4 regions of the Rhizobium sp. Root491 genome follow, and region 3 is predicted to be linked to each of the others. Evidence: riboswitches for the same ligand, from Rfam matches in the RefSeq annotation. Region 3 holds a riboswitch; each other region holds the start of a gene.
The links. A riboswitch is a leader RNA that binds a small molecule or an ion and turns the genes downstream of it on or off. The one in region 3 is predicted to bind cobalamin.

Region 1 (7,817 bases), on a different contig from region 3:
CCGCGCGCGGCTATCTCGGCGTCGAGATCGTTTACGCGACCCCGGACGGCCGGCCCGTGGTTTCAATGGGCGGGCTCAACGTTACGCCCGACACATCCTATGACGCGCTTGATCCTGCTAACATCGATGCGCTCGTCATTCCCGGCGGCCTCGGCTGGGAAAAGGGAATGGCTGTCGATCTTGGCGGGCTGGTACAGCGGTTTCGCGAGAAGGGCCGGCTGGTTGCCGGCATCTGCGCGGCTGCCAGCGCGCTTGCAGGCACGGGCGCCCTTGATGACGTCGCCCATACCGGCAATTCGCTCGCCTCTCACAAGGCCTATCCGTCCTATCGCGGCGAAGCGCTCTATCGCGACCAGCCGAAGGCGGTCAGCGATGGCGGAATCGTAACCGCAGCCGGCAGTGCACCCGTCAGTTTCGCAGTGGAAATTCTGAAACACCTCGGCCTCTTTGGTCCGGAAGCCGAGGCGGAACTTGGAATTTTTGCGGCGGAACACCGGTGAAGCTCACCTTGGTGTCGAGAGTTTTGCGGATCCTCCCACCCTCATTCCTGTGCTTGTCACAGGAATGAGGGTGGTGGGGAAGTTGAGCCGCGAGACCATCACAAATCACCCCTGATCAAGCACCCGGCAGACACGGGGCGCGACATCCCCGCCCTCCCCCGCCATCGCACGGCGGATATCGCGGCTGTTGAGATGCAGACTGCGACCGGCCGGCAAAGCCGAGCGTTTTATCTTGGCAAGGGCTGCGACCGTAAAGGCAGCCTCATTCTCATGAAAATAGGCGAGCGCCGCTTCCCGTTCCGGGCTGACGCCAAGGACTGCCTTGAAAGCAAGGCGATGCACGGCGCAGAAAGCGCCGTGACCGGGAACGGCAAAACGCAGCGCGTCGAGTTCCTCACTCCATTCGGCTGCGTCCTGCATGGATTTAAGCCTGCTGGAAGCGCTTCAGGAAAAACGCGCTCAATGTTCCGAGCAAGGCCCAGAAGACAAAGCTGGTCACGGTGGCGGCGACGATGAACTGTCGTTCCAGCGGCAGCGGTGCCAGCGCATGTTCACCTTCCGGCGGCAGGGGCGCGCCCACCACATGTGGAGCAACGATCAACACCAGTGCGAGCACGATTGCCCAGGGTTCGCGCCGGAATGCGATCAGCGCAATGCCGCCCGCGGTTGCGGCAACCGTCGAAAGCCACCAGATTTGACGCGCCTCAAGCGCGGCCGCCGGGCTGCCCGGTAGTTCCGGCGGCAGGCCGATCATCGGCGCAAGCATGACGGCGGCAAAACCGGCCACACCCCACAAAAGGCCTTCGCGCCAGCCGGCATCGGTGCCGCGCAGCGAGATGAGGCCGGTCAGCACCAGCGCATAACCGATGGCGGTCAGCACGTTGGCGGCGACCGTATAGGCGGTGCGCTCGAAGCCGTCGGCCGGAGACCAGGCTTCCTTATTATGTTCGTGCGCGGGAACGGCAGCGCCGGTCGTGGCCGGAGCATCATGGCTGTGGGGCGCTTCGCCACCGGCATTTTCATAGGTTTCCGCCTTCAGGATCAGCGGCGTGGTGCCGAAAGCCTGCATGGCCGAAACGGCGAAGCCGCCAACGATGCCGACGAGGACGGCGGTAAAAACGATATTGCGAAAGAACGACATGCTTTTTCCCCTCAATGGCAAGGGAAAGCATTGGCATGACGCGTGTCATGCGCGGCGTTGTGAACGGCTTCCACATGCGAAAAGCCGACAAACCCGACGACGAACAGACCAAGCACGATCGCCGTCAGCGATTGCGCGAAGCTGCCCGTTTTTGCTGAAACGGCGGCATTTGCCGTATTCTGGTTGATGGACATGGTGACCCCTCTTACGGCGCGACCCCGCGCCTTTAGACGCGGCGGAACGGCAAACGCCGTGCAGCCGCATGCGATACACTTCACCACGGGGATACGAGACTGACACAGGGCGGCACGTTCAAGCGCCACCACCCTGAAATTCCGCTCTTCCGGACACCCCGCCGGCATGGACATTTCCGTGATGGCAGGTCTCCTGGCTTACGGGTCAAAACCTGAAACACCTTCCCGGCATTGCCCTCGCCCATATCCGGCGAGATGCTTACCAGTGGCATTTCGTTTCAGGCTCTCCGCTCACAGTTGCGGGGGCAGCCACGAATGAGGATGTCTCCCTATCGTGTTCCCTTTTCACCTTCCGGAACGCCCGGAAGGAACCATCACAGGATCGTTATCCGATGGGTGTGGGTGGGAGTCAATGGCAGGCCGGCGTGAGAATTGCGCGCCGCGGCTGGATGCCGGATCAAGTCCGGCATGACGGCAAAGGGCTACCGTGCCGGGATGGCCTTCAGATAGGCGGCGATCGCATTGCGGTCATCGACCGTCAGATGCGCCATATTCTGCTGCACCTTGACCATGGAGCCGCCGACGCTGTCGAATTCCGGGGTGAAGCCGGTTTCCAGATAGTTGGCAATATCGGCCGCTTCCCAGCTTCCGACGCTCTGCGAGCCGGGGGTAATATCGGGAATGCGGCCCTCGCCTTCGGGATTGGGACCACCGGCCAGCCATTTGCCATCGAGAAAACCGCCAAGCGCATTGCGCGGCGTGTGACATTCGCCGCAATGGCCCGGGCCTTCCACCAGATATTGGCCGCGCAGCAATTCGGCATTGGCATCGGCAAGCTCGACGCGGGGTGGCGCGGATGTATCGAAATAGAGGAATTTCCAGCCGCCCAATGCCATGCGCATGTTGAAGGGGAACGGCAGTTCGTGATCCGGCGCGTCATTCTGGCTGGCGGGCAGAACCCGCAAATAACCGAAGAGGTCGTTGATGTCCTTCTGCGTCATGCGGGCATAGGAGGCGTAAGGGAAGGACGGGTAGAGATGTTCGCCGTTCTTGCCGACGCCGCGCGTCATCGCATCGCCGAATTCCGAAAGCGTCCAGCCGCCAATGCCATGCTGCGGATCGGAGGAAATATTGGGCACATGGAAGGTGCCGAAGGGGCTTTTCAACGCTTGCCCGCCCGAAAGCGTCAAAAGCGCATCGCCCTTGGCATCTGGTGCCGCATGGCAACTTGCGCAGCCGCCCGCCCAGAACAGCGTTTCGCCATTGGCAAGGTCCGGCTCGCCAAGGCTCACCCAGTGGCTGGGTGCCTGACGCACAGGCGCGGTGACCCAGGCGAAAATGCCGAAACCGGCAATGGCCGCCACCGCGATCCCGCCCGCGAGCTTCGTCCAAATGGAGGCCATGACCCTTCTCCCCATTATCACCTGATGAGATCAGGCATCATTCCCGCTGAAAAAAAACGCCGCCGGGAAGCGGCGTTCTTGATAGGATCACTTCTTCAGACGGTAGGTCTGGTGGCACGCACCACAATCGGCACCGAGGGTCTGCATGGCGGCGGTGACGCCTGCCTGATCGGCGGGAAGGCTGGCGAGGACCTTGTCCGCATCGGCACCGAGCTTGGCGGCCTTGGACTTGAAGTCATCGAAATTTTCCCAGATCGCGGGTGCCGCAGCACTGCCGGTCTCGCTGCCCGGGGGAAACTGGTCGGGGAAAGCCTTGGCGTTGGTGCTGATGGTCGTCACGGCAGCCTTTACGGCTTCGGCGTCATAAGGCTTCTGGCCTTTGGAGATGGCAGCAAGCGCCCCCATGGAGCCGCCGATCTGCTTCATCATGCCTTCACGTTTTTCGACTTCGCCGGCAGCGTAGACCGCTCCGGCGCAAAGACAGCCGAAAAGCATGGCCGCCGCGATGGTTTTCAGTTTCATACACTCTCTCCTTGATTCCGGCAGATGCCGAACGCGCGATAACGGCGCGAGGATGCCCTTTCCGCATGGCGAAAAGAAGTCACATTGCAGTGAATTTCCCCAAGAAAACAGAAGTCTAGGAGAGTGCTTCCCAAAGCGTAACCAGGGCTGCGGCAATCAGCATGAAACCGGCGGCGCGGCCGATGAAAATCGTCGCGGCAGGCGAGGAAACGAGCCATGCCCGGCTTTTATCCGCCGTCAGCGCCAGAGCGCCATAGACCGTGAACTGCGTGATGGCCACCATCGCGCCCATTACCAGCCCCTGCATCCAGATTGGACCATAGTCGGGTTTGAGGAATTGCGGATAGATCGCCATCATGAAGAGATAGGCTTTCGGATTGGAAAGGCAGGTGAGCACGGCCCGCCAGAACGCCTTTCTGACAGAGGCGCTCGCCTGCGCCTCATCGCCATTGACGGTGATGGCGCTGCGCATCAGGCCGACGCCGATCCAGACCATGTAAGCGGCGCCGGCGACCAGCAGCGGCAGGAACAGCGACGGCATCCAGGCGGCAAGCATGCCGACGCCCAACGCACCGTAAAGTGAATGCACCATGCCGCCGGCGCTCATGCCGCTTGCGGCGGAAAGCCCGGTTCTTTTGCCACCCGTCAACGCACTTGCCAGCACGAACAGCATATCCATGCCCGGCAGGATGATGATGCCGAACAGGACCAGAAAGAAAAGCCAGAGATTTTCGACGTAACTCATGTCAGTATCTCCCAAGACAGTTTGCGACACATTCGAGAAAACTCATGTTTCTCAATGTGTTTTGCTGCTTATAGGAAAAGCCAACTGACAGCGTTGTGTCAGTTGCGTTGGGAAACCACCGGGAAAAACGGCAATGCGCAAGGCATCGAGACTGTTCGAGATCATCCAGATCCTGCGGGTGGCGCGCAGGCCGATCACCGCGCAGACCATTGCCGAGGCACTGGAGGTCACGGTGCGCTCGGTCTATCGCGATATTTCGGCCCTTCAGACCATGCGCGTGCCGATCGAAGGCGAACGCGGCGTCGGTTACATCCTGCGTCCCGGCTTCAACCTGCCGCCGCTGATGTTTTCCATCGAGGAGACGGAGGCGATCGTGCTTGCGCTCGCCATGGTCGCGCGCACGGGCGATACTGAATTGCGGCAGGCGGCCAAAAAGGTCAGCGACAAGATTGCGGCATCCCTGCCCGACCCCCTGTCGAAAACCCTGTCCGCCAATGCCCTGCACGCCTGGGGCAGCATCGCGCCCTCACCCGCCGGCGTCGATCTTGCCATGGTCAGGCGGGCGGTGCGCGACGAGGAGCGGTTGGACATAACCTATGGCGATGAAACCGGCGTGGAGACCCGGCGGCAGATCCGGCCCATCGCCACGATCTATTATTCGGAGACGACCAATATCTTCGCCTGGTGCGAACTCAGGCAAGCGATCCGCAATTTCCGCTCCGACCGCGTTCTGACCTGCAAGACAACCGGCAGCTTTTTCAAGATGGAAGGCGAAAGGTTGCGGCAATTGTGGATGAGCGGCTGGCAGAGCAATCAGCTGGGGACTTCGGAACGAACGACGAATCAAGCCAGCGCGTAAAGCAACTGATTTAGCGCGTCTTTCAACCTTCGTTCTGTGTCGGTGCCCCCGTCTCAACCGGCATTCCTGTGACAGGGACGGTAATGACGGTTGAGAGGGTGGTGCTGACTTTAAAGCACGGCAGCGTTATGCCGCAAATGCTCCAGCACCCTATCGTCCTCGCGCCCGAAACCGCGGATGACGATTCGGTCGGCAAACACATCGGCAATGGCGAAGGTGTTCTGGTCGGGCGTATCCACCATGCCCTTAAAGTTGACGAAGTGAGTGTTGCCCTGCACCCCGTAATTGCCCTCATGATTATGGCCGCTGAACCATGCGACGACCGAAGGGTGTACATCAAGAAGATCAACGATGCGGGGCGCGTCCCACATATTATGGGCGTTGTTCGGATAGACCGGATAGTGGCAGAGAATGACCACTTTTTCACCCGCCGCATCCGCCTTTTGCAGAACGGTCCGCAGCCATTCGAACTGTTCGTCGCTGAGCGACGCATTCCAGTCCTGCGCATTGATCGCACCCACCTCTTGCAGGCGCCTCAGACGCTCTTGCGCCAGCGTGCGGCGCGGATCGCCGGGCGGCGTGGCAAACAGGCTGACCTCGTTGCCGTCAAGCACCACGAAACGTATCTCACCGATGGTGAAATCGTGCCAGGGCGACGCCATGCCGAGGCGGGCATGGATGGCGGACAAGTGTTCGGCGGCAACGGCGAAATCGTGATTTCCCGGCAGCATCACCGAAGGGTGGCGAAGCTGCTCGTAGACGCCAAGGATCGCATCGAAATTTTCAAAACCGCGATCGATGATATCGCCCAGCGTTACCACGAAGGCCAGTTCCTCGCGATTGAAGGCGTCGATCGCTTCGCCAAGCTTTTTCGGGCTTTCGGCATAATACCGGCCCATATCCGGGCGGGGCTCGGCATCGGCATATTGGGGATCGGCAACGATGCCGAATGAGAAGAGCGGTGTGGTTTTTTCAGTCATGATGCGCCGCGATAAACCGGGCGGATGACAGGCTTGTGACAAATGGGAGCGACACGCTGGATTGTTGACCTCAAAAGCAGAACACCCGGCCTTTGGGGGCCGGGTGCTCAGAAAATTACAATCCGCAAAACTTACTTGGAAGCGGCTTCGTAACGCTCCAGGACGTAGTCCCAGTTGATGAGGTTGTCGACGAAGGCTTCGAGGTACTTCGGACGCAGGTTGCGGTAGTCGATGTAGTAGGAGTGTTCCCATACGTCGACGCCGAGGATCGGTTCTGCGCCATGAACCAGCGGATTTTCGCCGTTCGGGGTCTTGGAGATTTCGAGCTTGCCGTTCTTGACGGAAACCCATGCCCAGCCGGAGCCGAACTGCGTGGTGCCGGCAGCGATGAAATCAGCCTTGAACTTGTCGTAACCGCCGAGATCGGAGGCGAATGCCTGTTCCAGCTTGCCCGGCAGCTTGTTGCCGCCGCCGTCCTTCTTCAGCCACTTCCAGAAATGGACGTGGTTGTAATGCTGGGCAGCATTGTTGAAGAGACCAGCATTGGTGCCAAAGGACTTCTTCACGACTTCCTCAAGCGAAAGGTCGGAAAGACCGGCTTCCGCCGCCAGCTTGTTGCCGTTGTCGACATATGCCTTGTGGTGCTTGTCGTGATGGAACTCGAGCGTCTCGCGCGACATGTATGGTGCAAGCGCGTCGTAGTCGTAGGGGAGTTCAGGAAGTTCGAAGGCCATGGTTTTTACTCCTTTTTGCAGCGGGTTACCGCTCCTAGAAACCGTGTGAGCGGACCATAGGAGCGAACCTCTGTTTGGGCAACCTGTGAAATATCAAAATGTTCCGACAAAAGAGAAAATTCCTCTCAAGCCAGCCGCCACCACATTTGTTTCACAACCCTGGCGTACCGTTTTCCACCCTATCGGTTCGCTTTTGATGAAATTGCAGGAAGGAAATTCCATGACCCGCTCCATGATCCATCGCGCGCTGCTTCTCGCCGCCTTCTCCTCGCTGGCGCTTCCGGCCGTCGCGTCGTCTGACGATGCCTGGAAGGAATTCGTGGCGGATGTGCAGACGGCGTGCCTTGGCGCCGGCAAAGACATGATCGAGGACGCCAAGGTGGTGGTCGATCCGGTGGGCAGCGAGAATTATGGCCTCGCCGTCCTCACCGGCAAGGCCAGGGGCGCGGATGCGACGATCAGCCATATCTGCGTTTACGACAAGAAGACCAAGGCCGTCGAACTCGGCAGCGAGCTTGCCGGCGATACGCTGAAGGTTGAAATCCCTGGTTCCACCAAGCCCTGAGGTTTCAGAAACGGGGCGTGGTGTCGCCATCGCCCAGCGCGCGCTGCATCAGCACCGTGTCCAGCCACTGGCCGTGTTTCCAGCCGATGGACTTGAATGTGCCGACATGCTCGAAACCGGCGGCGCGGTGCACACCGATGGACGCGGCGTTGGCGCTATCGCCGATGACCGCAA
Region 2 (7,817 bases), on a different contig from region 3:
CACGCGGCAAAACCGCTCGTTACCGCCTATACCATCTCGCTTGCCGACCCCGAGACCATGGCGGCTAAAACGGCGGAAAACGCTGGCCGCCCGCTGCTGAAGATCAAGACAGGAACGGCGGATGACGAGGCGCGCCTGCGGGCCGTGCGCACCGCAGCACCTGACGCGCGCATCATCATCGACGCCAATGAGGGCTGGAACGACGATAATATCGAATATTATCTGAAACTCGCAGCGGAACTGAACATCGCACTCATCGAACAGCCGCTTCCCGCCGGCAAGGACGCCATCCTGGCCCGCATCGACCACCCGGTCCCCATCTGCGCCGATGAAAGCGTGCATTCCACCAAGGACCTCGCCGACCTGCGCGACCGTTACGATGCGATCAACATCAAGCTGGACAAGACCGGCGGTCTCACGGAAGCACTTGTCATGAAGGCAGAGGCGGAGCGGCTAGGCTTCATCATCATGGTCGGCTGCATGCTCGGCACCTCGATCGGCATGGCCCCCGCCGTTCTGGCCGCCCAGGGAGCCGCCTTCTCCGATCTCGACGGCCCGCTGATTCTCAGGCAGGACCGGCAGCCGGGCCTCGTTTACGAGGGTTCGCTGGTTTATCCGCCGCAGCCGGAGTTGTGGGGATAAGAGCCGTCGTTCGGGTTTCGTGTGAAAGCACTCCGCCGCACATCGCAATAGTCTTTGCAGTATCACGTAAACTGTGTGACCAGCCTTGCCTCACACTCGACGTCATCCCCGGGCTTGTCCCGAGGATCTATCCACGTCGCGCGAAATCAATCGGTTGCAGATCCTTGGGACAAGCTCAAGGATGACGACAGAGAGCTGAACCATCCCGCGCTTAGGGATCGCCCTGCCTGTTGAACAAACCCCAATCAGGCCGCGTGCTTGCCAATCAGACCTGGAATATCCACCGGCTCCATCTCGTCCGATGTCTGCGAAGGGACATCGCTCGTCTGCATCCAGGTGATCAGCTCGAAAGTGCCATCGGCATTTTCGGCAATCGCAGTGCAGCTTTCCACCCAGTCGCCGGTGTTGATGTAGCGGATGCCGTCCATGTCTTCCATCACGGCGTGGTGGATATGGCCACAGATCACACCATCCACATTGTTGCGGCGCGCCTCGTCGGCCACTACGCGCTGGAACTCGCCGATGAAGTTGACGGCGTGTTTGACCTGCAATTTCGCCCAGGCCGAGAACGACCAGTAAGGCAGGCCGATGCGGCGGCGCACCGCAGCAAGGACGATGTTGATCGCAATCGCCGCGTCGTAGGCCCAGTCACCGAGATAGGCGAGAAGGCGGGCATTGCGCACCACCACGTCGAACTCGTCGCCATGGATGATGAGATATTTCTTGCCGTCTGCCGCCTCGTGGATCATGCGCTCGGCCACTTCGATACCGCCGAAATGCATGCCCGGAAACTCGCGCAGAAATTCATCGTGGTTGCCGGGAATATAAACGATACGCGTTCCCTTGCGGGCCTTGCGCAACAACTTCTGCACCACGTCGTTGCAGCCCTGCGGCCAGTACCAGCTGCGGCGCAGGCGCCAGCCGTCGATGATGTCACCGACCAGGATGATCGTATCGGCCTCGTGATGTTTCAGGAAGTCGAGCAAAAAATCCGTCTTGGCCGCCTTGGAACCGAGATGGACATCCGAAATGAAAAGCGTTCTGAACTGTCTGGTTTCAATTTGACCGGCCACGGATTTAATCCCCTTGTTCGGTTGCGTCCCTGCGGCTTTCTTCCCTCTCAGAACCAGACTCGTGTTGCAGCAACATGACAATGGCCGGTTTTTGTATGGAATATGACTGATGGCATCACGAAAACGCGAATAAGCCATGCCCGCATTTGCATAAGGGGGCGGCAAATAACGGCTGTACCACGGGAAAGTTTGTTGTATTCAGAGGGCCGGAATTGAACCAGACATGACGGTGGAAGACATGACCTCTCACGATAAGAACAACACGCCCGCCAACACGGCAAAGGCCGACATCGAGGAACAGGCGCTCTTTTTCCACCGCTACCCGCGCCCCGGCAAGCTGGAAATCCAGGCCACCAAGCCCCTTGGCAACCAGCGCGATCTGGCGCTTGCCTACTCGCCGGGTGTCGCCGCCCCCTGCCTCGCCATCCATGAAAATCCGGAAATGGCGGCGGAATATACCGCCCGCGCCAATCTCGTTGCAGTGATTTCCAACGGTACGGCAGTGCTTGGCCTTGGCAATATCGGCCCGCTTGCGTCCAAGCCGGTCATGGAGGGCAAGGCCGTCCTCTTCAAGAAATTCGCCGGCATCGACGTTTTCGATATCGAGATCGATGCGCCCGGCATAAACGACATGGTCTCCACCATCGCAGCGCTGGAACCCACCTTCGGCGGCATCAACCTTGAAGACATCAAGGCGCCCGAATGTTTCGAGGTGGAGCGCCAGCTGCGCGAGAAGATGAACATCCCGGTCTTCCACGACGATCAGCACGGCACGGCGATCATCGTCGCCGCCGCCGTCACCAACGCGCTGGAACTGGCCGGAAAATCGCTTTCGAGCGTCAAGATCGTTGCGTCAGGCGCCGGTGCGGCAGCCCTTGCCTGCCTCAATCTGCTTGTCGCCATGGGCGCAAAGAAAGAAAACATTTGGGTCCACGATATCGAGGGCCTCGTTTATGACGGACGCAACTCGCTGATGGACGAGTGGAAGGAAGTTTACGCGCAAAAGACCGACAAGCGGGTTCTGGCCGACTCGATCGACGGCGCGGATGTCTTCCTCGGTCTTTCGGCGGCAGGCGTGCTGAAGCCGGAACTTCTGGAGCGCATGGCGGAAAATCCGCTGATCCTGGCGCTTGCCAACCCCAATCCGGAAATCATGCCGGAAGTGGCCCGCGCTGCCCGCCCGGATGCGATGATCTGCACCGGCCGTTCGGATTTCCCGAACCAGGTCAACAACGTGCTCTGCTTCCCCTATATCTTCCGCGGCGCGCTGGATTGCGGCGCAACCACGATCAACGAGGAAATGAAGATGGCCGCCGTGCAGGCCATCGCCGAGCTTGCCCGCGAGGAAGTCTCGGAAGTCGCCGCCAAGGCCTATAGCGGCGAAACGCCGATCTTCGGCCCGAACTACCTCATTCCCTCGCCTTTCGATCCGCGCCTCATCCTGCGCATCGCGCCGGCCGTTGCCCGTGCTGCCGCCGCAAGCGGCGTCGCCGCCCGGCCGATCAGCGATTTCGAAGCCTATCTCGACCAGCTGAACCGCTTCGTCTGGCGTTCCGGCTTCATCATGAAACCGGTCTTCAACGCCGCCAAGGTTGCCGAAAAGAAGCGCATCATCTTTGCTGAAGGCGAAGACGAGCGCGTGCTGCGCGCCGCACAGGTGCTTCTGGAAGAAGGCACCGGCATCCCGATCCTCATCGGTCGCCCGCAGATCATCGAAACGCGCCTGAAGCGCTTCGGCCTGCGCATCCGTCCGAATACCGATTTCGCGGTGGTCAATCCCGAAGACGATCCGCGTTACCGCGACTACGTCGATGATTATTTCGCCCTCGTCGGCCGCGCCGGCATCAACCCGGAGGCGGCCCGCACCATCGTGCGCACCAACTCCACGGTCATCGGCGCGCTGTCGGTGAAGCGTGGTGAGGCGGATGCGCTGATCTGCGGTCTGGAAGGCCGTTACGACCGGCACCTGCGCGACGTAAACCAGATCATCGGCAAGCAGGAAAGCGTTCGCTCTTTCGCAGGCCTCAGCCTGCTCATCACCCAGCAGGGCGCGCTGTTCCTCACCGACACCTTCGTCAACAACGATCCGACCTCCGAAGAAGTGGCTGAAATGGCCATTCTCGCGGCAAAGGAAATCCGCCGCTTCGGCATCACGCCGAAGATCGCGCTCGCCAGCCACTCCAATTTCGGGTCGCGCGATTCGGAAAGCGCCCGCAAGATGCGCCGCGCCCTGAAGATCGTGCAGGCAGCGGCACCCGAACTGGAAGTGGACGGCGAAATGCAGGGCGGCTCGGCACTTTCGGAAGCGCTGCGCAAGCGCGCCATGCCCAACAGCGTGCTGACCGGCGAAGCAAACCTGCTGGTCTTCCCGAACCTCGATGCCGCAAACATCACGCTCGGCGTCACCCGCACGCTGACGGAGGGCCTGCATGTCGGCCCCATCCTGCTTGGCACGGCGCTTCCCGCCCATATACTGTCGCCCAGCGTCACCTCGCGCGGCGTTGTCAACATGGCGGCCTTTGCCGTCGTGCAGGCATCGCACCCTTCGGTCTGATGAAGGCGCATTAACGCAGTTTTGAACATGCTGTTGCCGCATTGCGGCAACAGCTTATGTTATCTTCCTGAAACACGGATTTCCCGAAGCATAACACCCTCGCCACCGGCCGGGGACATCGAACGGATCGCACCATTGACCCGGCGCCGCAGCATTATCGGCCTCCTGCTTCCCCTTGTTTTCATCGCCCCGGCCGCTGCTTTCGCGGATCAGGTCTGCGATACGCTTTATGCGCAGCTGCGCGAACCGCCGCGTGTCATCGGCAACACCGCCGAGGTACGGCGTTACGCCAATGCGCTCACCCGCCAGAACATCGAGATCCGCAGGATCAGGAACGATCTGCGCCGTTACGGCTGTTCATCCGCAAGCGTCACCGTTTATGGCAGCCCGAATGCGGAACTCTGCGCAGAGATCAGCGACGCGATGGCGGATGCGCAGAGCGAACGCGATGCCATCATCCGTGACCGCGACGATGCCATGGCGGCCCAGGGCAACGATGATGGCGACATCAGACGCCAGCGCATTCTCGCCGCACTCGACGCCAATGGCTGCAGCGCCATTCCGGAAACGGAAGCGCGCCAGCCGACGGCACCCGATGTGACACGTTACCCCGACGCCTTCGGCGAACAGAGCAATCCGCCGGGACAGGCGGGGCTTTCGCCCTACCCCAATGCCGCTGCGGAAGGCGGGCTCAGGACGCTGTGCGTGCGCACCTGCGACGGCTCGTTCTTCCCCATCGCTTCCAATGCCTCGCCGCTCGATTTCCGTGCGCAGGCCGAACAATGCCAGAAAATGTGCCCGGGTACGCAGACGGAGCTTTATTTCCACTCCATGACGGAGCAGGAAACGGCTGACATGGTCTCGGCTGAAACAGGAAAGCCCTACAAGGACCTGCCGACCGCCTTTGCCTATCGAAATGCCTCAACGAAAGCCCCAGGCTGCGCCTGCAACATGGCCGCCTATCACGAGGAGATGAAGCAGCAGGAGGCTGCGCGGCCGGAAGCTGAGAAACCCTATTCCAGCATCACGACCATTCCATCACCGCAAGGCGACACCCCCAAAAAACCAACCGAACTGCAGCAGGCCGCAAAGCCGCCGGAACAACCGGTTCCGGAACGCGACTATGACCCGAACAACAGCAGGGTCCGCGTCATCGGCCCTAAATTCCTGCCCGACCAGACAGGGCGGATCGACCTGAAAAACCCGGCGCTGAAGGGCATTCAGCCGCAGCAATAGCTCCCATCAAGCACGCGGTATGGAGTTGGCAACGCTCTGTCTCACTCACAAGATGGTCGCGTCTTCTCTTTACCGTCCACCCCAGCGATTGCGAAACACCAGCTCCTCCAGCGGCACGCGCTGGCGCCAACCCTTCACCGCCAGTTCCGGCTCGGTATAAAGTGTATCGACGCGGCCGAGGCATAGCCAGGCGACGATCTCGATGTGGTCGGGAATCTCCAGAATGGTGCGAATGTCGCTATCGTGGAAAATGCTGACCCAGCCGACGCCGATGCCTTCGGCGCGCGCTGCAAGCCAGAGGTTCTGGATGGCGCAGACGGTGGAATAGACATCGGTGCGCGGATTGTGGGTACGGCCCAGCACCACCTTGCCGCCACGCGTCGGATCGCAGGTGACGCAGATGCTGAGCGGCGCCTTGCGGATGCCCTCAAGCTTGAGGCTGCGGTAAAGCGCCTGCTGCTCCCCCTCGAACATCGCCGCCGCCTCGCCATTGGCGCGGCTGAAGGCAACCCAGGCTGCCTGCCTGACCGCACCGTCAGTGACGAGCGTGAAATTCCACGGCTGCATGAAACCGACCGAAGGCGCGGAATGCGCCGCCTTCAGCAAGCGCTCGACCACATCTTCCGGCAATGGATCCGGAAGGAACTGGTCGCGCACATCACGGCGGGTTTCGATGGCACGGTAGATCGCCTCTCGCTCCCCCTCGGAAAACGGATAGGCGGGCGAAAGCGCGTGATCGAATGCATTGGCGTCGAGCGAACTGGTCGCGAGTGGATCGGTCGGCATCGTCTATCCCCAACAATGCTGGCGCGCCGCCACGAAAACCGGCTCCGGTTTTCGCCTGCACGACGCGCTGCTGCAACAACCTGCCGCCGTCCACGCGGTCTGGTCTATCCTGTCAGGCCGGTCTTCTGACTCGGCTTCATCCGCCCACTTTCGCCTTCCCGAATGGATTCAGTGGCATCAAGAAAAAGGGCATCCGCCTCACAGCGCTGGGCACGTTCCGGTCTTGCACCGGATTCCCGATTCTCCCGCCCTAAAGGGCGGGCACCTGACGAAGAAGCTTATGAGCAACAAAGATTGCAAATACAAGTATCTTGCGCAGCGATGCGGCAATGTGACCGTGGCCACCTCACCTGCGTATTGCGCCCTTCAGCCGCCGCGCAGACGCGCGCCGGCTGAAGCACCCCCTACCGCATCACCCAACGGGAAAATACCGCACATAAGCGAACTCATCCCCGTCCGGTGACCAGTTGGGCGAATTCATCGTTCCCTGCCCGCCGAAAAGGTCAAACAGCGTTTCGGCATTGCCGCCATCCATATCCATCAGCCGCACGCGCACGTTGAGGTCGCGCGGATGGTCGAAGACATCGGCGTCGTAGGAGACGAAGACGACCTTGTCACCGCTGGGAGACGGATGCGGGAACCAGTCGCCGTAGGCGCTGTCGGTGATACGCTCGACGGCCGAGCCATCCACCCGCACGCGCCAGATCTGCATCTGGCCGGTGCGGCTGGAGTTGAAATAGATCCATTCTCCATCCGGCGAATAATCCGGCCCGTCATTGCGGCCCTCACCATGGGTAAGGCGTGTCTCAACGCCGCTGTCTATGTCCATGGAATAAATATCGAAAACCTGATCGCGAATGCCGCAATAGGCGAAACCTTTCCCGTCCGGCGACCAGCCGTGCCAGTAGGAGGGAAGGTTCCTCGTCATCAGCCGCGGCGTTCCGCCCGTCGAAGGCAGCAGATAGATGGCACTCTTGCCGAACTCCACCTTGTCGGAAATGGCATAAAGCGAACCGTCAGGCGAAATGCCGTGGTCATTGTTGCAGATTGTCGCAAAGCCGGTATCGACCTTTTCCGGCGAAGGGTCGCCGGCAAGTGACAGGCGATAAAGCAGACCGTCGCAGTTCAGAAGCAGGTATTTCCCGTCCGGCGACCAGTTCGGAGCCTCGAACAGCTCCGGCGTCTGCCAGACCACCCGCATCTGCCGAGTGCGGATGTTGAAGATTTCGATGGAACTGCGCATGCTGCCTCCCAGGCCTGTCGATCGTCTGGCGTGGAGCGTTGAATGGCACAAACATTCCGTTTGCATCCGCCACCGCCGTGATTATGATCCTATTGCCGCAGGCACCGCCCTGCAAATTCAAATAGGAAAAAACAGCAGCGTTCCGGCACCGCCCGCACCCCTGCCCGTTTCTCCCAGATCCGAGGTTCCGCGATGAACACCATCGCCGATCACGGCATCCGCTTCGGTCGGATCGCCGCAATGCTTCCTGTCAAGAATATCGAGAAGGCCCATGACTTTTATG
Region 3 (7,817 bases):
GACCGGATCGGAAGGGGCCATCCTCATGCGCCGACCCTTTCAGAACGGGGCAGGATCAGCATTTCAAGTTCCGCATCCACCGCATTGCGGCGGCTGTGCCACAACCCGCGACGACGGGCGGATAAAAAGCGCGTCGCCATGACCTCCGCCGCCTTCGGATTTTCCCGCAGGATGAAATCGCGCACGTCCTCATTGCCGAAATAGGCGTCGTAAAGCGCCTCGATCAGCGAGGAAGATACCGCATGGGTGGTTTCCGCAAAACCGATCAGCCGGTCAACCGTCTCGGCAAATTCCGCCGCCCCGCGCGGGCCGTGCCGCATCTGTCCGGCAATGAAGCGCGGATTGACGGCGCGGGCCCGAACAACGCGCGTCAGCGCCTGCGAAATGGATCGCGCGCGCGGACGCGCGGGATCGGTGGTATCCAGCGCCACAATATCGGCAACGCCGCCAAGGAGTGCTTTTGCGGCGGAAAAACCACCGATAAAGGCGACATCTGACGAGCCGTCGAGAAGATCGCGGCCCGGATCGTCACCGGTGTGAATGAGAAGATCGGCCCGGCGCACCAGCTCGACAAAACCGGCATCCTCGAAAATCTCAAGCCCATCCGCACCGCCAAAGGCATGGCTTGCCGCATCCAGATACGCCTGGCCCAGTTCCTCGCGTTCTTCCCATTTTCCGCTGGCGAGTTTTTCCTCTGTGCCCGCACCATAGGTGCCGGGTGCGGAGCCGAAGATGCGTGCCGGTATATGCCCGAGTGCCGCCGCTTCTTCCGCCAGCGGATTGTCACCCGGCGCTTCATCCCGCCGCGCGACGGCCTTGGCAGCGGCGTCTAGAAGAGCGATCAACGCCGGAAACATGTCGCGGAACAGGCCGGAAATCCGGAATGTGACGTCGACACGCGGCCGCCCGATACTCGCCGGCGGTAGAACCTCGATGCCTGTGACGCGGCCCGTCGCCGGGTCATGGATCGGTCTCGCTCCCATCAGATGCAGCGCCTGCGCCACATCCTCGCCGCCATTGCGCAGGCTGGCGCTGCCCCAGAGATCAAAAACCAGATGTTTCGGCCAGTCGCCATGGGATTGCAGATGGTGCCGAAGCACTTCTTCGCCCGCCATGCGGCCCAGCTCGAAAGCCGTCGGCGTCGGCATGGTGCGCGGATCGGCAGCATAAAGATTGCGGCCCGTCGGCAGGACATCGAGACGCCCGCGCGCGGGTGCGCCGGAAGGACCGGGGACAATATGGCGGCCATCGAGCGCGGCAAGCAGCGCTGTTTTTTCCGCCGCAGCACTTTCAAGCCTCAGAAGATCGGTCTCTCCTTCGGGGCTGCGGCCAAAAACATGCTGGCCATCCTTGATGGCGAAGTCCTTGAGATCGCAGAGGAAGGCGTCGATGCGCGACAGCGCCGCATCGGCATCGTCCTTTGCACCGACACCGGCATCCGCCGCAAGACCGGTTTCCAGCGCCTTCTCCACGATCAGTTTCGCCAGCCGGTCGCGGCGGCGGCGGTCGAGCCCATCCGCCTGCGCATATTCGTCGACGAGCTGTTCCAGAGCCGATTGTTCCGGCGAAAGCCCGGCATCTACCAGCACAGGCGGAACATGGCCGATCGTGACGGCAGCGATCCGCCGTTTGGCAACCGCCGCTTCGCCCGGATTGGAAACGATGAACGGATAGACCACCGGCAAAGACCCGGTGACGATTTCAGGAAAACAATCGCGGGAAAGCGCAACTGTCTTGCCGGGCAGCCATTCCAGCGTGCCATGCGCACCGACATGCACAATGGCATGCGCCCCTGCGACACGCTGCATCCAGGCGCCGAAAGCGACCAACGCATGACGTGGCGGCAGGGCAGGGTCATGGTAATCCACCCGCCGATCCTCATTTCGCCCACGATCCGGTGCCAGGGCTACGAATATCTGGCCGAAACGGGCGACGCGAAAACGGAATGCGCCGTCGGCTAGTGCGTCGTCCTGTTCGGCCGAACCCCACGTGCTATCCACGAAGACGGCAACCCCTTCAGGCAAACCCAAAAGAAAATCACGATAGTCTGAAAGTCCGACAGCCGCTTCCTGCTGCTCGACACAATCCAGCAAAGCCCGCGCCGTTTCGGGAATATCCGAAACGACATATCCTGCCGCGGCCAGATCGCGCAGCATTTCAAGCACGCTTTGCGGCACATCGAGACCAACGGCATAACCCGTGCGCCCCGGCGCAGCACCGGGATAATCCGGCATCAGAATGACGATCCGCCGTTCCTGTGGCGTGGACTGTTTTAATTGCAGAAAGGCAGCGATTCTGTTTGCCACCTGTTCGACGCGATCAGCCTCCGGTACATTGATGAGGCTGATGCCGCCATCAGTCCGCACCTGCTTGAATGATATCGCGCCAGCAAGAATCCGGCCATCGAGTTCCGGCAGGACCACATGCATGGCAAGATCGGAAGGGTTTAGACCGCGCGCATTTTCCGCCCAGCCGTCCCGTCGCGTCGTCGCCATAACCACCTGAAACACCGGCACGCCGAGGCGGTCAAACAGGGTTTTACCGCTGTCGTCCATCTGGCTGGCAAAAGCCGTGGCGGCAACGATGGCGGCGGGCTGGAGTTCGGGCAGTACTGTTTCGAGAAAGCGGATCGCCTCCCCATCCTTAAGGCCGCTGACGAAAATCGGCAATGGCGCAAAACCGCGCTGAGAGAGCGCGTTAAAAAGCGCATCCACCGGCGCCGCATCGGCCGCAAGAAGCATGGAGCGGTAAAAGAGAATGGGAAGGACAGCTGCACCGGCGGGAAAACCGGCGCAGGCTTCCGCCTGATCCACGACGCCTTTACCCGGCCGGTAAAAGCCGGCTTTCGGCAGCGGTTGAGCCTCGATATCTGGCCATGCGCCACCACTTACAAGGGCAGCAAGACCAATGGCAAGCCGGTCCATATTTTCCCGCCCACCCTCGCGGAAGAAGGCGAGGACGGACGCCAACGTCTGGCGATCAACAGTCGAGGCTGCTTCGAGCTTTTCGTCTCTCTCACTGCATTCACCCGGCAGGAGCATAAGTTTTATGCCACGTCGCCGCGCCATCGTGCTGAGCTGATCGACGCCATAGCGCCAGCGTTCCGCGCCGCCGAGAATCCGGATAAGGATGACACGGGCATGTTCGGCCGTCTTTTCGATCCACAGATCGACCGACATCGGATGCCGAAGCTCGGAGAGGTTGGCGGCGGACAGGGACGGAAGCGCGCCCTCTGCCTGCCGCCATGCCTGTTCCAGCCCGGCAAGATCGCTTGCCGAAAAAGACAGCATCACCACATCCGATCGCGGCTGGTTGAGATCAACCGGCTCGATCAGGTCGTCCAGAGACGAAGATGTGGTGGCGAGAATGTGCATTTCTATCAGGCGGCCAGCATCTGTTCGATCTTTTCGCGGTTGAGGCCCTTTTCGCCTATGACGACGAGGCGGCTGCGGCGCTCTTCACCGGCCGCCCAGGGACGGTCATAATAATGGTTGACGCGGCTACCGACTGCCTGCACCTGCAGGCGCATCGGCTTGGTGGATACTTCGACGAAACCTTTGATGCGCAGAACATTTTCCGCAGCCGCCGTCTCGGCGATACGAGCCGCCAGCGCTTCCGGATCGGTCACGGCCGGCAGGTCGATGACGAAGCTGTCGAAATCGTCATGTTCGTGGTCAAGTTCACCATCGTGATGGGTGCGGCGGTTTTCGATATCCTCTTCAACCGCAAGACCGAGGCCGATCAGCACGGCCGGATCGATGACGCCATTCGAGGCGACGACGATCTTTGCGGCCCGCGGCAAATGCTCGAGAATATGAGCCTTCGCCTTGTCCAGACCGGCGCTATCGAGCAGATCCGCCTTGGTCAGCACGATAAGATCGGCACAGGCGATCTGGTCCTCAAAAACCTCTTCGACCGGATCGTCGTGATCGAGGGCTTCGTCATTTGCGCGCTGGGCGGCAAGGGCTTCCATGTCATGCGCCACCTGACCCTCGGCAAGGGCAGCGCCATCCACAACAGCCACAACAGCGTCAACCGTCACGCGGCTCTTGATGGCCGGCCATTGAAATGCCTGCACAAGCGGCTTGGGCAGGGCAAGGCCGGAGGTCTCGATGAGGATATGCTCCACCTTCGGCTGGCGGCTCAGAATCTGCTCGATGGCCGGCTGGAAATCATCCGCCACCGTGCAGCAGATGCAGCCATTGGCCAGCTCAACGATGTTTTCCTCCGGGCAGCTCTCAATGCCGCATCCCTTGAGGATATCCCCATCGATGCCGATATCACCGAATTCGTTGACGATGATGGCAAGCCGCTTGCCATCTAGCTTTTCGAGAAGACCGCGCAGCAGCGTGGTTTTTCCAGCCCCCAGAAAGCCAGTGACGATGGTGCAGGGAACGCGGTCCAGAAGGGTGCTCATGATCTCTCCTCGGTAAAATCGAATGGGGGAATGCGCGCCACCATGCCGCGCTTCAATGTGTCGGGGCGGCCGCGCCAGGGCATCAGGCCGTCTGCGGAGGCGGCCAGCATTTGCGCGCCCGTGAGCAGGTCTTCCGCATCGTTGGTCGTCAGCCCGCCGAATACATAGGACCAGCCATCGGCACCGCGCAGCACGGCACTGAGGCCGCGTTTGCAATTGGCAAGGCAATTGACGGAGCGAACATCGATGCCGGAGTCACGCGCTTTTGCGATGGCAGCTTCCGCAAGGATGGTGCCGGGGCGCGGCTCCGCATTGGGATCGGTGTAGTCGCGACAGCTTCGGCAGACAAAAACGACCACGCCGGAAGCTGTGTTGGCTTCCATTGTCCCGTCCGCACAAGAAGATGTTGTGGTAATATCCAAACCGTTCCGCTTTCCGCGTCTTTAAACTCATCGGGGTGCGGATGTCGAAAACAGCGCACTGAAAAGCGCGGCTGCAAATCAATTCGACCGGCTGACCGGAGCACCCCGCCCGGGAGACGTTTTTTCCTGAACGGCAGGTCTCCTGGCTTGCGGCTTTAAAACACCCTGCACCACCTTCCCGGACCAATTTTATGGTCCAGTGGCTTCACAGTGCGGGCTTACCGCTTACAGTTGCGGGGGCAGCCACGGAATGACCCGGTATGGGGTGGAACCGTGTTCCCTCTTAGCTTTTCCCGTTGCCGGGAAAAGACCGTCAGTGCCCTACCCTTAGGCTGAACGGGCGTGACGGTCAATGCTGCCGGCTTGTCGATTGCCGGGTGCGGCAAATTGAGTATAGTCGCCGCTCCGAATGGCGGGGGCATACGGTCCCGCGCCTCTGGACGAGAAGGAAAACGCGATGACACGCGATATCAGCGACAGCGAAGCCGAACGCCACCGGCAGAAAATGGTCAACCGCAAGACGGTTCAGGATGCCGAAGTCGCGGAAAAGACCATCGAAAAAGGTCTGCTGATGATCAATACCGGCCCTGGCAAAGGCAAATCCACGGCCGCTTTCGGCCTTGCCCTGCGCATGCTCGGCACAGGGCGGCGCGTCGGCGTCGTGCAATTCATCAAGGGCGCATGGTCGACGGGTGAACAGCAGGCCCTGACTTTGTTCGGCGACAGGGTGGAATGGCGCACTATGGGCGAGGGGTTTACCTGGGACACGCAGGACCTGAAGCGCGATGTCGCGGCAGCTAAAAAGGCCTGGGACGAAGCGAAAGCACTGATGGCCGACGAGACGATCGGATTGCTGGTTCTCGACGAACTGAACATTGCGCTCCGCTATGATTACCTGCCGCTGGAAGAGGTCGTCGAAACGCTTTCCAACCGTAGATCCGATCTGCATGTCATCGTTACCGGCCGCAACGCCAAACAACCGTTGATCGACGCTGCCGACATGGTGACGGAAATGACCCTCGTCAAACATCACTTCAAGGCGGGCGTAAAGGCGCAGGCCGGGATAGAATACTGACATGACTGCACGTGTGCTGATGTTTCAGGGAACCGGCTCGGATGTCGGCAAATCGCTGATGGTGGCTGGCCTTGCCCGCGCCTTCGTCAGGCGTGGCCTGTCCGTCATGCCGTTCAAGCCGCAGAACATGTCGAACAATGCGGCGGTCACTGCCGATGGCGGCGAGATCGGTCGCGCGCAGGCGCTGCAGGCGCGGGCAGCAGGCGTTCCGCTGTCGGTTCACATGAACCCGGTGCTTTTAAAGCCGCAGAGCGAAACCGGCGCACAGGTCGTCGTACAGGGTAAAATTGTCGGCAATGCCAAAGCTGCCGATTATCAGCACATGAAAGCCGGGCTGATGCCGCGTGTGCTGGAGAGCTTCGAGCACCTGAAACAACAGGCCGATCTGGTGCTGGTGGAAGGGGCGGGAAGTGCTTCCGAAATCAACCTCCGCGCCAACGACATCGCCAATATGGGTTTTGCCCGCGCCGCAGATGCTCCCGTGATTCTGATCGGCGATATCGACCGGGGCGGGGTCATCGCCAGCCTCGTGGGCACAAAAACCGTTCTCGAACGCGATGATGCCGCGATGATAGAGGGCTTCATCGTGAACCGCTTTCGCGGTGACCCTACGCTGTTTTCAGACGGCATGCGGATGATCGCGGAAAAGACCGGCTGGGCGTCCATCGGGCTATTGCCGCATTTTTCCGATGCTGCGAAATTGCCAGCGGAGGACGCCCTTGGGCTTACTGGCCCAGCGCAACAAAAGCCCGGCGCGAAAATCCGCATTGCCGTGCCAATCCTGCCGCATATTTCCAATTTCGACGATCTGGATCCGCTCGACATGGAGCCGGATGTGGAACTGATCCGAGTGCGGCAGGGCGAGACCATTCCCGCCGATTGCCGGCTGGTTCTGCTCTGCGGTTCGAAATCCACCATAGCTGATCTCGCCGTGCTGAAAAATGCAGGCCTCGACATCGACATCAAGGCACATGTGCGCCGCGGCGGTTATGTTCTCGGTCTCTGCGGCGGATACCAGATGCTTGGAAAAACCGTTGCCGACCCTGACGGCATCGAAGGACCACCAATGACGGTCGATGGGTTGGGCCTGCTGGATGTGACGACGGTTTTGACCGGTGACAAGAGGCTCGTTTCCGTGCAGGGACAGAGTTTCGACGGAATTCCATTATCCGGCTATGAAATGCATGTTGGGGAAACGACGGGTGCTGCGGGCAAACTGCCATTTTCGACCATCGACGGGCATGCCGATGGCGCAATTTCGCCCGATGGCCGCATCCTAGGCACCTATATCCACGGCCTGTTTGCGGATGACCGCCAACGCGGGGCGTGGCTTGAGCGCCTTGGTGGGCAGAGCACGCAACTGAACTATGATGCGCAGGTGGATGCCGTTCTTGATCGCCTGGCTGCCCATATGGAGAACCACCTCGATCTCGACAGACTGCTTTCTATAGCGCGATAAGGATTGCCAGCAATCCGAACAGCGCGATCAGCAAGAAGTCTGCGATCCTCGCCAGCCTGAGCGCTTTGCGAATATCGCCAGCAACCAGTGTCGCTCTTCCGCCTTCGCCCATGAAACGAGCCTCGATCATCTGCCCGCCATAGGAGCGCGGCCCGGCCAGCGCAAAGCCCAGTGCCCCGGCCAATGCCGCCTCCGGCCAGCCGGCATTGGGAGAGCGGTGATGCCGCGCATCGCGGCGTATCGCGGCAATTGCCCCTTTCGGTGATGCACCCTTCACGAAAAACGCGGCGACCACGAAAAGACCGCCGCTCAGTCTCGATGCCGGCAAATTGACCAGATCGTCCAGCCGGGCCGACGCCCAACCAAAGGCCTCATGGCGTGGCGAGCGATGACCGATCATGCTGTCGGCCGTGTTGATTGCCTTATAACCCGCACCGCCTGGCA
Region 4 (7,817 bases), on a different contig from region 3:
TGGTCATGGAAGCGCTGCGACAATTGCGCTTCGAAGGCAGGAACGATGTGCTTTCCAAACTACAGGTAGTGCTGGCCGCGCCGGATATCGACGCCGATGTTTTCCGCAAGCAGATCGAGGTGGTGGGAAGGCTCAATCCGCCGCTCACCATTCTCGTCTCCAAGGACGACCGCGCCCTGAAGGCGTCCTCCATCCTCGGGGCCGACGTCACCCGCATCGGCGCGCTGGATGTGACCGATCCTCAAGTGCAGGAAGCCGCCCTGAAAGAGGGCGTTCAGTTCGTTGACATCTCCAAGCTCAAGGCATCGGATCCGCTCAACCACGACCGCTATGCGGCACTCGCGTCGCTGGTGCCACAACTGGAGGCGAGCCGGAACGGCAACGGCGAAAACGGCATAGGTCGCGCGGGTGCCTTTGTGTTCGATGCTATCGGGGCAACAGTATCCAGCCCTTTCCGGCTTGCGAGCCAGGTCGTGAACCCGCAATAACTTTTGCGGGTTCTTGGCGACAAGCGGTTCAGAAATCCCAGTCTTCGTCTTCTGTGGCGACCGCCTTGCCGATGACATAAGAAGAGCCGGAGCCGGAGAAGAAGTCGTGGTTCTCGTCGGCATTGGGAGACAGCGCCGAGAGGATCGCAGGATTGACCCGGCAAGCCTCGGGTGGAAACAGCGCCTCGTAACCCAGATTCATCAAGGCCTTGTTGGCGTTGTAATGCAGGAACTGCTTGACGTCTTCCGTCAGGCCAACGCCGTCATAGAGGTCTTGGGTATATTTGGCCTCGTTGTCGTAAAGCTCGAGCAAAAGATCGAAGGCGAAATCCTTGATCTCCTGTTTTTCCGCTTCGCCCAGACGTTCGAGCGCGCGCTGGAACTTGTAGCCGATGTAATATCCATGCACGGCCTCATCGCGAATGATGAGACGGATCAAATCGGCCGTGTTGGTAAGCTTGGCGCGACTTGACCAGAACATTGGCAGGTAGAAGCCGGAATAGAACAGGAAGCTCTCCAGAAACACGCTGGCGACCTTCATTTTCAACGGATTTCCGCTATCATATTCGCGCATGATGAGCGCGGATTTGCGTTGCAGGAATTCGTTCTCCTCCGACCAGCGATAGGCGTCATCGACGTCAGGCGTGGAGCAGAGCGTCGAGAAGATCGAGGAATAGGAGCGGGCGTGGACCGCCTCCATGAAGGAGATGTTGGAAAGCACCGCCTCCTCGTGCGGCGTCGCCGAATCCGCCATCAGGCGCACGGAACCGACGCCGTTCTGGATCGTGTCCAGCAATGTCAGCCCGGTGAAGACGCGGATCGTCAGGGTCTGCTCTTCCGGCTTCAGCGTTCCCCAGGACGGGATATCGTTGGAGAGCGGCACCTTTTCCGGTAGCCAGAAATTCGATGTCAGGCGATTCCAGACTTCGAGATCCTTGTCATCCTCGATGCGGTTCCAGTTGACCGCGCGAATACGGGACGCGGGTTTTACGGCAATGTTCATTGTCTTGTCCCTCAATTCAGAGCGTGCAGGATACGCAGCCCTGAACCTGCGTGCCTTCCAGCGCCATCTGGCGCAAACGGATGTAGTAGATGGTCTTGATGCCTTTTTTCCAGGCGTAGATCTGCGCCCGGTTGATATCGCGCGTCGTTGCCGTATCGCGGAAGAACAGTGTCAGCGACAGGCCCTGATCGACATGCTGAGTGGCCGCCGCATAGGTATCTATGATCTTTTCCGGACCGATTTCGTAGGCATCCTGATAATATTCGAGATTGTCGTTCGAAAGGTAGGAAGCCGGATAATAAACACGGCCGATCTTGCCTTCCTTGCGAATTTCAATCTTCGAGACGATGGGATGGATCGAGGAGGTCGAGTGGTTGATATAGGAGATCGAGCCTGTGGGCGGCACGGCCTGAAGGTTCTGGTTATAGAGGCCGGTCTCCATGACGGCCTGCTTCAACGCTTTCCAGTCCTCCTGTGTCGGAATGGAAATGCCGGCTTTCTCAAAAAGGTCGCGGACCTTTTCCGTCGCGGGCAGCCATTCCCGGTCGGTATATTTATCGAAGTAGTCGCCCGAGGCATATTTGGAGTTTTCAAAGCCCTTGAAGCTCTGGCCCCTTTCAGTGGCAAGGCGATTGCTGGCGCGGATGGCGTGATAGGTCACCGTGTAGAAATAGATATTGGTGAAATCGATGCCCTCTACGGAGCCGTAGAAGATGCGCTCGCGCGCCAGATAGCCATGCAGGTTCATCTGACCAAGCCCGATGGCGTGGCTCGCATCATTGCCCTTTTCCACGGAAGGGACAGACGAGATGTGGCTCATGTCAGAAACGGCCGTCAGCGCCCGGATGGAGGTTTCGATCGTCTTGCCGAAATCAGCCGAATCCATTGCTGAAGCAATGTTGAGCGAGCCGAGATTGCAGGAAATATCCTTGCCCATATGGCTGTAAGAGAGATCGTCGTTGAATTCGCTCGCCTCGCTGACCTGTAGGATTTCCGAGCAGAGATTGCTCATGCTGATACGGCCGGCGATCGGATTGGCGCGGTTAACCGTATCCTCGAACATGATATAGGGGTAACCGCTTTCGAACTGGATTTCTGCGATGACTTGGAAGAACTCGCGTGCCTTTATCTTCTTCTTGCGGATGCGGCTGTCGGCGACCATTTCCTGATATTTTTCGCTGACGGAAATCTCGGTAAACGGCACGCCATAGACCCGCTCAACATCATACGGCGAGAACAGGTACATATCCTCGTTGTTTCTCGCGAGTTCGAAGGTGATATCAGGGATCACCACGCCGAGCGAAAGGGTTTTGATGCGGATTTTTTCGTCGGCGTTTTCGCGCTTGGTATCGAGGAAACGCATGATGTCGGGGTGATGGGCATGCAGATAGACCGCGCCAGCGCCCTGGCGCGCGCCAAGCTGGTTGGCGTAAGAGAACGAATCTTCCAGCAGCTTCATGACGGGAATGACGCCGGAGGACTGGTTTTCGATCTGTTTGATCGGCGCGCCGGCTTCGCGAATATTGGTCAGGGACAGTGCTACGCCACCGCCACGCTTGGAAAGCTGCAATGCTGAATTGATGGACCGGCCGATGCTTTCCATATTGTCTTCCACACGCAGCAGAAAACAAGAAACCAGTTCACCGCGGCTTTTCTTGCCCGCGTTGAGAAAGGTCGGGGTTGCCGGCTGGAAGCGGCCGGAAATGATTTCATCCATCAGATCGCGGGCAAGCTGCTCGTCGCCACGCGCCAGAGCCAGCGCCACCATGCAGACGCGGTCCTCATAACGCTCCAGGTAACGCTTTCCGTCGAAGGTCTTCAGCGTATAGGACGTATAATATTTGAAGGCGCCGAGAAATGTCGGAAAACGGAACTTTCTGGCATAGGCCTCGTCGTAGAGGTCACGGACGAAATTGAAGGAATAGTGGTCCAGCACCTCCTGTTCGTAATATCCCTCGGTCACGAGATAATCGAGCTTTTCCCTGAGATTATGGAAAAACACCGTGTTCTGATTGACGTGCTGAAGGAAATATTGCCGTGCCGCAAGGCGGTCCTTGTCGAGCTGGATCTTCCCGTTTTCATCGTAGAGGTTCAGCATCGCGTTCAGCGCGTGATAGTCCAGTCCCGCGTCCAGGTGTTTCGGCGCGCCGGTTACTTGTTGTTTGGCATCCGTGTTGCGCACCGCGCTCGAGGTCAGCGTGTCCAAAATCGTTCCAATCCATGATTGACGTTGGCGACATCTTCCTCCGTGCCGAGAAGCTCGAAGCGGTAGAGAAACGGCACCGCGCATTTACGCGACACGATATCTCCGGCGGATGCGAAAGCTGCGCCAAAATTCGTATTTCCCGCCGCGATGACGCCGCGAATGAGATTTCGGTTTGAGGGCTCGTTCAAAAACCGGATAACCGGTTTCGGTACCGCTCCTTTCATGCCGCCGCCCCCATAGGTGGGGGTGACGAGAACATAGGGCTCCGACACGTGAGTAACGTCTTCCTCGGCGCCGAGCGGCAGGCGAAGCAATCGTCGCCCCAGTTTCTGAAGGAAGCGATGAGTGTTCTCAGACCGGCTGGAATAATAGACAATCAGCCCCATCGCATCGCCTCCTCAGCTGATCGAGCCAATCATGTCCGGACGGAAACCCGCCCAATGGCGTTCGCCCGCAACGACCACGGGAACCTGCATGTAACCAAGGCCGCGAACGCGATCGAGGGCATCCGCATCTTCGGAGATATCGACGATCTCGTAGCTGACACCGATGCGGTCAAGCGCACGATAGGTGGCAGTGCACTGGACGCAGGCGGGTTTGCTGTAAACGGTGACGGTCATTGTTTCCTCTTTCGAAGCCGCTTTTACGCACGGCTCAACATTGCCCGCCTGCAATCACAAGCGGGTGGCGATGGTTCTGTCATTCTGGCGAGGCGCGCGGCTCAGGCCGCGTAAGATCTCTGTCTACACCGACGAGCGTAGAAACTTATAAAAATGCACTGGCATGACTTCACCCCGAAGCTTGTTCTGGAGGGGGCAGAAAAGGGCGCACGCAATTCATTTGCGTCATACACCTTCCTTCCGGACACCCCGCCCGTGGACGTTTTCGCTCAAGGCAGGTCTCCTGACTTGCGGGTCAAAACATCCATTCCCACCTTCCCGGAGCTTTTAGCGCCAGTGGCTCAAATCGGAACGATGCTCACCGCTTACAGTTGCGGGGGCAGTTTCGGCATTGCTTCACCATAATGGTGTTGCGCACCGAATTCCCGTCTTAGCTCCCGACGCTTGCGAATCGAAAGAACCTTGAACACCACATATAGTATATGAGGAATTTTTTTCGTCAATAATTAGACATGCGAAAGCCCCACCCTGTGGATCAAAAAGATTCAACACATGGTCAACAAAGGCTTAACGGTGAATGTTCGATGCCGCCTACGGACGGAAGCGGCGGGTTATTTCCAGATATCGATGCGAATATCGGCGGGGCGTGAGTTTTCAATCACCCGCTTTCCGTTGGGAAGATCATTTTCGAACAGTTTGGCGTGAATCTCGGTCGCATCGAGACCATAGCCCTGCCATCTATCCCGCAGGCGTTCCTCGAGCACCGCAACGGATGGGCCTACGAAGACGGTAAGATCGAAGCTGCCGGAAAGCTTCGTCCACGGCGCCTCGTTCAACAGCAGATAGTTGCCTTCGGCAAGAATGAAGCGTGTTTCTGGCGCGATGGCGCGAGCGGAGGCAATGGCAATTTCGCGGGAGCGGTCAAAAACCGGGACAAGAACTTCCTGCCCGCCCTGACGAACTGCGGAGACGATATCAAGAAAGCCGCGCACGTCGAAGGTCTCCGGTGCGCCTTTTCGCGGCAAGAGCCCCCGTTCTTCGAGAATACCGTTATCCATATGGAAGCCGTCCATGGGCAGGACAGCCGCAGCCTCGCCGCGCGCCACGAGGGCACCGCACAGGGCATCCGCCAGCGTGGATTTGCCGGCCCCAGGGGGACCGGCAATGGCAATGATAAAACGAGATTTATCCTCAGCCCGCCGAAGAACGTCTTCGACGATCGTTTCAAGCTTCAACGTCATGCGGCCAGCGTTTCCTTTGGCGCTTCCTTGGCGCCCGTCATGAAGGCGACGGCGTCGGACATGGTATAGTCCTTCGGATTGATGACGCACAAACGCTTGCCCAGCCGATGAATATGAATCCGGTCAGCAACCTCGAAAACATGCGGCATGTTGTGCGAGATGAGAACGATCGGTAGCCCTCGCGCGCGTACATCCAGAATAAGCTCGAGAACGCGGCGGCTTTCCTTGACGCCGAGCGCCGCTGTCGGTTCGTCAAGGATGACGACCTTGGAGCCGAAGGCGGCTGCACGCGCCACCGCAACACCCTGGCGCTGGCCGCCGGAGAGGGTTTCCACCGCCTGATTGATGTTCTGGATCGTCATCAGGCCGAGTTCAGAGAGTTTCTCGCGGGCAAACTTTTCCATCGCCGGACGGTCCAGTGCCCTGAACAGGCTTCCCTGAATACCGGGTTTGCGGATTTCACGGCCGAGAAACATATTGTCGGCTATGGACAATGCGGGAGACAGCGCAAGGTTCTGATAAACGGTTTCGATACCAGCCTTGCGCGCCTCGATCGGCGAGCGGAACTGTACCGGCTTGCCTTCCAGCCTGATCTCCCCTTCATCGGGTGTCACCGCACCGGAAATCGCCTTGATGAGAGAGGATTTTCCAGCACCGTTATCACCAATGACGGCGAGGATTTCGCCCGGATAAAGGTCAAAATCGGCATTGTCGAGCGCAGTCACACGACCGTAGCGTTTAACGAGATTGCGTGCTGTGAGGATAGGTTCTTTTGCCATCAGCCTGCTACCTTTCTGATCCACTGGTCGATTGCGACAGCCAAGATGATAAGGACGCCGATCAACAGATAGGTCCATTGTGGGTCTGTTCCGATAAGTCGCAGGCCGAGAGAGAAGACACCGACGATCAGCGCGCCGAAGATCATGCCCATGATTGAGCCGCGTCCGCCAAACAGCGATATGCCGCCGATGACCACTGCGGTGATGGATTCGATGTTGGCGAACTGACCGGCGGTAGGCGATACCGAACCGATGCGGCCGATGAGAGCCCAGCCCGCGAAGGCGCAGATAAGCCCGGAAAGTGTGTAGACGGTCGTCAGCATGCGCTTGACGTTAACGCCGGCAAGTTCGGCTGCGTCAGGATCATCACCCACTGCATAGAGATGTCGACCCCAGGCGGTGCGGTTCAGCACATACCAGAGCAGGGCAACCAGCAGAACCATCGCAATGACGCCATAGGTGAAGACGGCGCTGCCGATGCGGACATTGTTGCCGAAAAACTGGAGAATGGGCGCCTGTTGGACGATATCCTGTGAGCGGATCGTTTCGTTGGCCGAATAGAGGAAATTGGTGGCCAACACGATCTGCCACATGCCCAGTGTAACGATGAAGGGTGGTAGCCGCATGCGCGAAACCAGCACGCCATTGATAAAGCCACAAAATGCGCCGACTGCGAGACCGCAGATAATCGAGAGTTCGGCAGGCAAACCATAGCGGAACGTAAACTGTCCCATGACGACGGAGGACAGGACCATGATCGCACCGACCGAAAGATCGATGCCCGCAGTCAGAATGACCAGCGACTGTGCCGCGCCGACGATGCCGACGATTGCCACCTGCTGAAGGATAAGGGTCAGCGAAAAGGCCGAGAAAAACTTGCCGCCCAGGGTCATGCCGAAGACAGCCAGCGACAACACCAGAACGATCAGCGGTACGGCCGCCGGGCTGGAATGCAGAAAGTGCTGGAATTTTTCAAGCAAACTCTTGTTGTGCGTATCGAAAGCAGCGACCTGGGTCGAACTTCCCGACAGCACTTTTTCAAATTCATTATGCGGTTGAGCCCGCACTGGCTGATCGCTCATGGATTTTCCTCCCGATCGCTCCATCGCATCAGCCCCGAACCCGGGATTATTTTCCAGAGGGGACAATGCGTAGATTCAAACTGTTGAGAAGCGTGCCTCAGTTACGTCCACGGACGCCGGGCGCGCTCGTTTGTTCCTGTCCGATCACCCAGATCGTTCTTTTTAACCATTCCGGTTCAAGGGCGGGGGCAAATTGCCCCCGCTGATTTCAACGGTGAAGTATCAGCCCCAGCACTTCTTCAGGCCTTCCTTGGTGTCGATCGAATCGAGACCCTTGACCGGCTTGTCGGTTACCAGCGTTACGCCGGTGTCGAAGAAGTTCTTGCCTGCGGTCGGCTTCGGCTTTTCACCGGTGTCGGCAAACTTCTTGACGGCTTCCACGCCGAGTGCCGCCATCA

Region 1: another riboswitch for cobalamin. It lies ahead of ASD46_RS02975 (CbtB domain-containing protein); the one in region 3 lies ahead of ASD46_RS16265 (DUF1636 family protein).
Region 2: another riboswitch for cobalamin. It lies ahead of bluB (5,6-dimethylbenzimidazole synthase); the one in region 3 lies ahead of ASD46_RS16265 (DUF1636 family protein).
Region 4: another riboswitch for cobalamin. It lies ahead of nrdH (glutaredoxin-like protein NrdH); the one in region 3 lies ahead of ASD46_RS16265 (DUF1636 family protein).

Annotation. Positions count from the first base shown of each region.
Region 1 covers NZ_LMFF01000001.1:592,241-600,057, forward strand. The annotation lists gene ASD46_RS02960 (type 1 glutamine amidotransferase family protein) at 1-500, shown strand, start outside; gene ASD46_RS02965 (hypothetical protein) at 606-920, opposite strand; gene ASD46_RS02970 (CbtA family protein) at 925-1,641, opposite strand; gene ASD46_RS02975 (CbtB domain-containing protein) at 1,653-1,835, opposite strand; cobalamin riboswitch at 2,001-2,226, opposite strand; gene ASD46_RS02980 (c-type cytochrome) at 2,318-3,238, opposite strand; gene ASD46_RS02985 (c-type cytochrome) at 3,326-3,760, opposite strand; gene ASD46_RS02990 (LysE family translocator) at 3,876-4,505, opposite strand; gene ASD46_RS02995 (helix-turn-helix transcriptional regulator) at 4,639-5,364, shown strand; gene ASD46_RS03000 (metallophosphoesterase) at 5,475-6,344, opposite strand; gene ASD46_RS03005 (superoxide dismutase) at 6,476-7,078, opposite strand; gene ASD46_RS03010 (hypothetical protein) at 7,299-7,643, shown strand; gene ASD46_RS03015 (GNAT family N-acetyltransferase) at 7,648-7,817, opposite strand, start outside.
Region 2 covers NZ_LMFF01000016.1:175,309-183,125, forward strand. The annotation lists gene dgcA (N-acetyl-D-Glu racemase DgcA) at 1-642, shown strand, start outside; gene ASD46_RS19350 (UDP-2,3-diacylglucosamine diphosphatase) at 888-1,724, opposite strand; gene ASD46_RS19355 (NADP-dependent malic enzyme) at 1,954-4,269, shown strand; gene ASD46_RS19360 (DUF2865 domain-containing protein) at 4,405-5,505, shown strand; gene bluB (5,6-dimethylbenzimidazole synthase) at 5,575-6,291, opposite strand; cobalamin riboswitch at 6,389-6,575, opposite strand; gene ASD46_RS19370 (TolB family protein) at 6,704-7,534, opposite strand; gene ASD46_RS19375 (VOC family protein) at 7,727-7,817, shown strand, end outside.
Region 3 covers NZ_LMFF01000014.1:286,379-294,195, forward strand. The annotation lists gene cobG (precorrin-3B synthase) at 1-27, opposite strand, end outside; gene cobN (cobaltochelatase subunit CobN) at 24-3,374, opposite strand; gene cobW (cobalamin biosynthesis protein CobW) at 3,380-4,417, opposite strand; gene ASD46_RS16265 (DUF1636 family protein) at 4,414-4,800, opposite strand; cobalamin riboswitch at 4,954-5,169, opposite strand; gene cobO (cob(I)yrinic acid a,c-diamide adenosyltransferase) at 5,297-5,914, shown strand; gene ASD46_RS16275 (cobyric acid synthase) at 5,916-7,373, shown strand; gene cbiB (adenosylcobinamide-phosphate synthase CbiB) at 7,360-7,817, opposite strand, start outside.
Region 4 covers NZ_LMFF01000001.1:1,350,465-1,358,281, forward strand. The annotation lists gene ASD46_RS06705 (alpha/beta hydrolase) at 1-488, shown strand, start outside; gene nrdF (class 1b ribonucleoside-diphosphate reductase subunit beta) at 517-1,491, opposite strand; gene nrdE (class 1b ribonucleoside-diphosphate reductase subunit alpha) at 1,508-3,697, opposite strand; gene nrdI (class Ib ribonucleoside-diphosphate reductase assembly flavoprotein NrdI) at 3,685-4,083, opposite strand; gene nrdH (glutaredoxin-like protein NrdH) at 4,096-4,317, opposite strand; cobalamin riboswitch at 4,573-4,797, opposite strand; gene ASD46_RS06730 (nucleoside triphosphate hydrolase) at 4,929-5,558, opposite strand; gene ASD46_RS06735 (ATP-binding cassette domain-containing protein) at 5,555-6,337, opposite strand; gene ASD46_RS06740 (ABC transporter permease) at 6,337-7,419, opposite strand; gene ASD46_RS06745 (sugar ABC transporter substrate-binding protein) at 7,642-7,817, opposite strand, start outside.